Regions from separate parts of the Nocardiopsis sp. NPDC007018 genome, predicted to be linked through region 1. Evidence: riboswitches for the same ligand, from Rfam matches in the RefSeq annotation. Region 1 holds a riboswitch; the other holds the start of a gene.
What was found. A riboswitch is a leader RNA that binds a small molecule or an ion and turns the genes downstream of it on or off. The one in region 1 is predicted to bind thiamine pyrophosphate.

Region 2: linked by a shared signal. The riboswitch ahead of thiC (phosphomethylpyrimidine synthase ThiC) and the one ahead of ABZ635_RS03085 (ECF transporter S component) in region 1 are both predicted to bind thiamine pyrophosphate.

The regions. Positions count from the first base shown of each region.
Region 1 is NZ_JBEYHA010000004.1:43,828-47,458, forward strand. Features, by position in the region: gene ABZ635_RS03080 (glycoside hydrolase family 19 protein) at 102-992, shown strand; TPP riboswitch at 1,120-1,227, shown strand; gene ABZ635_RS03085 (ECF transporter S component) at 1,314-1,955, shown strand; gene ABZ635_RS03090 (ABC transporter ATP-binding protein) at 1,960-3,510, shown strand; gene ABZ635_RS03095 (energy-coupling factor transporter transmembrane component T) at 3,507-3,631, shown strand, end outside.
Region 2 is NZ_JBEYHA010000039.1:48,484-52,114, reverse strand. Features, by position in the region: gene thiC (phosphomethylpyrimidine synthase ThiC) at 1-1,613, opposite strand, end outside; TPP riboswitch at 1,603-1,718, opposite strand; gene ABZ635_RS19785 (SOS response-associated peptidase) at 1,846-2,700, opposite strand; gene ABZ635_RS19780 (MFS transporter) at 2,710-3,631, opposite strand, start outside.

The DNA.
Region 1 (3,631 bases):
TGGCGGAAGGCCTTGACAGGTCTAGACCACTCTTGCTTAGGTGACGTCACCCCCCGCGGCGCGCGGTCGGACGCCGCGCCGCACCCTAGGAGTGTGATCACGTGATCCGACGTCTCCTGAGCCAGTTGGCCGCGCTCGGCGCGCTCGCGGCTGTGCTCGTCGTCCTTCCCGCCACCGTCGCGCAGGCCGCGGCCGTCTGCGCGACCGGCTGGAGCCCGACCGCCGTCTACAACGGCGGCGGCCAGGTCTCCTACGAGGGCCGCAACTACACCGCCAAGTGGTGGACACAGAACGAGCGACCCGGAACGTCGGACGTCTGGGCCGACCAGGGGCCCTGCGGCGACGGCGGGGGCGGCGAGCAGCCCGCCCCCAGTGACTTCGTCGTCAGCGAGGCCCAGTTCAACCAGATGTTCCCGAACCGGAACCCCTTCTACACCTACGCCGGGCTCACCGACGCCCTGAGCTCCTACCCGGGCTTCACCAACACCGGCAGCGTCGAGGTGCAGCGGCGCGAGGCCGCAGCCTTCCTGGCCAACGTCAGCCACGAGACCGGCGGGCTGGTGTACATCAAGGAGATCAACGAGGACAACTACCCGCACTACTGTGACTGGAACCAGCCCTTCGGCTGCCCGGCCGGACAGGACGCCTACTACGGCAAGGGTCCGATCCAGCTGAGTTGGAACTACAACTACAAGGCCGCCGGTGACGCCCTCGGCATCGACCTGCTGAACAACCCGTACCTGGTGGAGCAGGACGCGGCCATCGCGTGGCGGACCGGCCTCTGGTTCTGGAACACCCAGTCCGGCGCCGGGACGATGTCGGGGCACACCGCCATCGTCGACGGTCACGGCTTCGGTGAGTCGATCCGCTCCATCAACGGCTCCATCGAGTGCAACGGCGGCAACCCCGAACAGGTCCAGAGCCGCATCAACACGTTCACGCACTTCACCCAGATCCTCGGGACCACCACGGGGTCGAACCTGAGCTGCTGACCTCGGGGCGCCCCCGGCGCCCGAGGAGGCCCTCGTCGGGGGCGCGGTCGGCGGTCACCGTCGCACGCGCCCCCGCTGGTGTGCCGGGAAGGACTTCATTGTTCGTCCTGTTTGCCCCATAATGGAGGCAATCCGACAGGGGAGCGCGTGAGCGCTGAGAGTGCGGCACCAGGCCGCAGACCCTTACACACCTGATCTGGGTCATGCCAGCGAAGGAAGTCGTAGGAAACCGTCACCGCGTGTGCGCCTTCCGCGCGCGCCCGGTCGGCGCTCTTGGCCACACGGCCCCTCGTCACACCGACGAAGGGACGTCAACCACCTATGAGTACAGCAAGCGACCGCGAGACCGGGCCCGGAACCGCCGACGAGCCGGGCGGCTTCGTCCAGGGGGTCCTGGCCGGGCTCAGGAGCTGGCGCACCGTCGACATCGTCGTGGCCTCCGTCATCGGCGTGGCGGTCGGCGTCGTCTTCTGGCTGTGGAACATCGTCTGGTCGGTCACCACGCCGCTGTTCGTCGCCTTCCCGCCCGGGCAGGCCGTCGTCTACGGCATGTGGATGATCTCCGGCGTGCTCGGCGGCCTCATCATCAGGAAGCCCGGCGCGGCCCTGCTCACCTCGATCGCCGCGGCCTCGGTCTCGGCGGTGCTGGGCACCCAGTGGGGGGTCATGGTGATCCTCGACGGAACCCTCCAGGGGCTGCTGCCCGAACTGGTCTTCCTCGCCTTCGCCTACCGGCGCTGGAACACGGGTGTGGCCGTGCTGGCCGCCGCGGTCGCCGGGATCTCCCCGGCCGTGCGCGACAACATCGCCTACAACGTGACCTGGCCGATCGAGTACCAGATCACCTACGGCGTGATCGTCGTGCTGAGTTCGGCCGTCATCGCGGGGGTGGGCGCGCGCCTGCTCACCACCGCGCTGGCCAGGGCGGGCGCGCTCGCCCCCTTCCCCTCGGCCCGGGGCTGACCCCGTGACCCGACCCGACACGCGCGGGGCCCGCGTCGAACTGTCCGGCTGGGGCTGGAGGCACTCCGGCCGCGGCACCCACGCCCTGCGCGGGGTGGACCTGATCATCGAACCGGGGGAGCGGGTCCTGCTGCTCGGCGCCTCCGGCGCGGGCAAGTCCACCCTGCTGCACTCCCTGGCCGGACTCACCGGCGAGGACGGTGCCATCAGCGGGGAGCGGGAGGGCTCGCTACTGGTGGACGGCGTTCCGGCCGACCGTGGTCGCGGCGGCACCGGGCTGGTCAGCCAGGACCCCGAGACCCAGCTGGTGATGGCCCGGGCCGGGGACGACGTCGCCTTCGGCCTGGAGAACCTCGGGGTGGAACGGGACCTCATCTGGCCGAGGGTCGAGCGCGCCCTGGGGGAGGTCGGTTTCCCCTACGGACTCCGCCACTCCACCGGCGCCCTGTCCGGAGGCGAGAAACAGCGTCTCGTGATCGCGGGCGCGCTGGCCATGCGGCCGCGCCTGCTGCTGCTGGACGAACCCACCGCCAACCTCGACCCGGCCGGGGCCGCGCTCGTCCGCGACCTGCTGTCGCGCCTGCTCGCCGAGACCGAGGCCACCCTCGTCCTGGTCGAACACCGGGTGGCCGACGTCGTCGACCTGGTGGACCGGGTCGTGGTGGTCGAACCCGGCGGCGGCGTGATCGCCGACGGCGCCCCGCACCTCGTGTTCGCCGAACACGGCCGGTCGTTGGCCGACCAGGGGGTGTGGATTCCGGGGAACGAGCCCGTGCCCGAGCTCACCCCCGGCCCCGGGGGAGCACCCCTGCTGGAGACCGTCGACGTCGCCGCGCGCACGCCCTTCCAGGTGGGAGTGCGCGCGGCCCCCCGGCGCACGGTACTCGACCACGTGAACGTCGCCCTGGCCGCCGGGACCGCCACCGCTCTGACCGGACCCAACGGCGCGGGCAAGTCCACGCTCCTCACCATGCTGGCCGGGCTCTCGCGCCCGCACCGGGGACAGGTCCTGCCGCGCGGCCCGCTGGCCGCCGCCGACCGCCGTCCGCTCGTACGCTGGCCCGCCCGGCGCCTGGCCCGCCACGTGGGCACGGTGTTCCAGCACGCCGAGGACCAGTTCGTCACGGCCACGGTCCGCGACGAACTCCGGTTCGCGCCCCTGCGCGCGGGGATGGGCGAGGCGGAGACGGACGCCTGGGTGGGCGAGCTGATGGAACGGCTGCGTCTGACCCGTCTGGCCGAGGTGCACCCGTACACGCTCTCGGGGGGAGAGAAGCGCCGGTTGTCGGTGGCGACCGCCCTGAGTTCCGGCCCCTCGCACGCCCCGGACGTGCTGGTGCTGGACGAACCCACCTTCGGGCAGGACACCCGCACCTGGACGGAACTGGTGGAGCTGCTCGGCGTCCTGCGCGCCGAGGGGCGGGCCGTGGCCATGGCCACCCACGACACGCTCCTCCTGCGGCACCTGACGGACGTGGAGGTACGGGTGGCCGGAGGGCGCGCGACCCGCGTCGGGACGGTCGCGTCCACCACGGCACGAGAGGGGGACGCGTGAGCGCCCGCGACGACACCGCGCCGAACGGGGCGGGCGGGGACACCCTGACCCTGGACGTCCCCGAGGTGGGCGGCGCCCGCTACTGGCTGACCGGCCTCAACCCGGCCGCCAAACTGCTGGC
Region 2 (3,631 bases), on a different contig from region 1:
TTGTCCGCCATGCCCTTCTCGATCGCCTCGACCGTGTCCAGACCGTTCTCCTCGGCGTACCTGCGCACGTCCTGGGAGATCTTCATCGAGCAGAACTTCGGTCCGCACATGGAGCAGAAGTGCGCGGTCTTGGCCGGCGCGGCGGGCAGGGTCTCGTCGTGGAAGGACTGCGCGGTCTCCGGGTCGAGCGACAGGTGGAACTGGTCCTGCCACCGGAACTCGAAGCGCGCCTTGGACAGCTCGTCGTCCCATTCCTGGGCCCGGGGGTGGCCCTTGGCGACGTCGGCGGCGTGCGCGGCGAGCTTGTAGGTGATCACGCCGGTCTTGACGTCGTCGCGGTTGGGCAGCCCCAGGTGCTCCTTGGGGGTGACGTAGCACAGCATCGCGGTCCCGTGCCAACCGATCTGGGCCGCCCCGATCGCCGAGGTGATGTGGTCGTAGCCGGGGGCGACGTCGGTGGCCAGGGGGCCGAGCGTGTAGAAGGGCGCCTCACCGCACAGCTCCTCCTCCAGGCGCACGTTCTCCCGGATCTTGTCCATCGGCACGTGGCCGGGGCCCTCGATCATCACCTGGACGTCGTGGGAGCGGGCGATGTGGGTCAGCTCGCCCAGGGTGCGCAGCTCGGCGAACTGCGCCTCGTCGTTGGCGTCGGCGATGGAGCCGGGGCGCAGGCCGTCACCGAGCGAGAACGTGACGTCGTACCGGCGGAAGATCTCGCACAGCTCCTCGAAGTGGGTGTAGAGGAAGCTCTCCCGGTGGTGGGCCAGGCACCAGGCGGCCATGATGGAGCCGCCGCGCGAGACGATGCCGGTGACGCGGCGGGCGGCCAGCGGCACGTACCTGAGCAGGACGCCCGCGTGGACGGTCATGTAGTCCACCCCCTGTTCGGCCTGCTCGATGATGGTCTCCCGGTAGATCTCCCAGGTGAGCCGGGTGGGGTCGCCGTCGACCTTCTCCAGCGCCTGGTAGATCGGCACGGTGCCGATGGGTACCGGGGAGTTGCGGACGATGCGTTCCCGGGTCTCGTGGATGCGCTTGCCGGTCGACAGGTCCATGACGGTGTCGGCGCCCCAGCGGGTGGCCCACACCATCTTCTCGACCTCCTCGGATACCGACGAGGTGACCGCGGAGTTGCCGATGTTGGCGTTGATCTTCACGAGGAAGTTCTTGCCGATGATGGTCGGTTCGGACTCGGGGTGGTTGCGGTTGACCGGGATGACGGCGCGGCCGATGGCCACCTCGTCGCGGACGAACTCGGGTTCGGCGCCCTCTCGGGCGGCCACGAACCGCATCTCGGGGGTGATGGTTCCGGCCCTGGCGTGGGCCAGTTGGGTGACCGCGCCGTTCACGGGGTCGAGCGCCCAGCTCTCGCGGGTGCGCGGCAGCCCCCGGTGGACGTCGATGTCGGCGTTGTCGTCGGTGTAGGGGCCGGAGGTGTCGTACAGATCGAAGTGGCTGCCGTTGCTGAGATCCACCCGGCGGCGGGGGACGCGGAGGGTGGTGCCCTCGGGGGTGGTGATCTCCTCGTGGACCTTGCGAGATCCCATGATGGGACCTGTGGTCACCCGGTGCTCGTCGGTGGTGGAAACGTCACGACCGTCGATAGCCGTCATGGCATGCCTCCCTACGTCGGAATTACCCGAACAGGTTCTGCGGTCGGCGACACCGTCGAGTCGCCCTCTCAGCCCGCCATGGCGCGAGCTCCCGCGTTGCGTATTCACATGTGCGCACGTCGAACGTGCCGGGACACCTCGATCACGGTGCCCCGGGCTGGGGGGAAGCACTCCCCCGTGGCCTCGCACACCATACACAGGACGTCCCCGGGCCTGTCCAGGCCTCCGGGGGTCAGAAGAGTGTCTCCAGCTGGTCGGCTCCGTCGCCCGCGGTCGGTTCCAGGAGGTCGGGGCCGTTGTTCTTGATGCTGTTGACCTCGGTGGAGACCTCGTCGACGGCGAACCGTTCCACCGGGGTCTCGTGCAGCACCCGCTCCAGTCGGTCGGGGCCGCTGGACGGGTCGAGCCAGGCGGCCCAGTCCTCGCGAGGCACCACGACGGGCATGCGCTCGTGGATGTGCGCGAGCTCGGGCGCGGCCTCGGTGGTGATGACCGCGCAGCTCCAGACCCAGGCGGCGGGGTCCCGCTCGTCGTCGACCTCGGGGTCGCGCCAGCGCTCGAAGATCCCGGCCATGGCGAGGGGTTCGTCCCCGGTGTAGTGGACGGAGAACGGCTTCTTGGCCGCCTTGGCCTTGCGCCTGCGGTGCTGCGGGTCGGTGGCGGGCGAGGTGCTGGCCTCGGCGGTGCCGTCCTTGTTGAGGAGCTGCCACTCGTAGTAGGCGTCGGCGGGGATGAGGCAGCGGCGGCGCCGGTAGGCGGTGCGGAAGGCGGGCTTGTCCGCGACGGTCTCGCTGCGGGCGTTGATCATCCGGTAGCCGACGTTGCGGTCCTTGGCCCACGAGGGGACCAGGCCCCAGCGCATCGTGTGCAGGGTGCGCGGGCCCGGCGCACCGGTGCCCTCCCCGCGCGGCGGCGGTCCGAGCACGGCGTACACGGGGCGGCCCGGCGAGATGTTGTAGTCCGGGTCGAGTTCCTCCAGCGGGGGCCAGGAACGCGGGTCGTCCTCCTGTTCCCGGGCCTCCTCGGGAAGGGCGAAGGCCAACTGGAGCTGGTGCACGTTCCGGGACTGGGCATAACGACCGCACATGGGGGAATCCTACGTGATCCGCCCCCGGTCCTCCCCGTGCGCGCCGTCGTTCCCGCGGCCCCCGTCCGGCCCGTCCGACCCGTCCGACCCACCGTCGGCACCGGTGAGGCGCAGGGCCAGCGCGCCGAGCAGCCCGGTGAGCAGGGCGACCGACCCGGCGGCGGCCAGCAGCTCCCGGGGGTGGTCGGCGGCGAACCACCCGGCCACGAGGAAACCAGCGACGAACCCGCCGTTGACGAGCGATCCCATGAGCGCGTGGGCCCGGCCGAGCAGGGGTTCGGGCGTGTGCCGGTGCACCACCGACCTGAGTAGGACGTTGAAGGCGGCGTTGCCCGCCCCGGCCGCGACCACGCACAGCGCGGCCACTCCCAGGGCGGGGAGGGCCGCCCACAGTGCCAGTGCCGCGCCCACCAGGGCCGCGGCCAGGGCCACGGCCCGCCCGGTCGGTGCCGGGCGCAGCAGCGACACGGCCAGCGCACCGGCCAGGAGTCCCGCCCCCCAGCCCGCCGTGAGCGCACCGAAGATCCCGGCCCCGTGCCCCATGACCTCCCGCACCACGAACACCATCGCCACGTTGGTGGTGGAGGTGGCCGCCACGGCCACCAGGAGGACCGGCAGCAGGACCCGGAACAACCGGGCGCGCGCCAGGTGGCGGGCTCCGTCGAGGGCGCCCGCCCACAGGGGCCCCGGAGCCCGGGCGACCGGGCGCCGCACGCCCAGGAGCAGGAACGCGGTGGCCGCCGCGAAGAAGCTCACCGCGTCCAACAGCAGGGCCGGGGCGACCCCGAAGAGGCCGACCAGCACTCCGCCGGTGAGCGGCCCGAGCACCGTGGCCGAGGCCCGTACCCCCTCGAACAGGGCGTGGGCGCGCACCGGGGCGAGCTCACCGGCCGCGCTCGGCAGGAGGGTGAGGATCGCCGGGTTGGCGAAG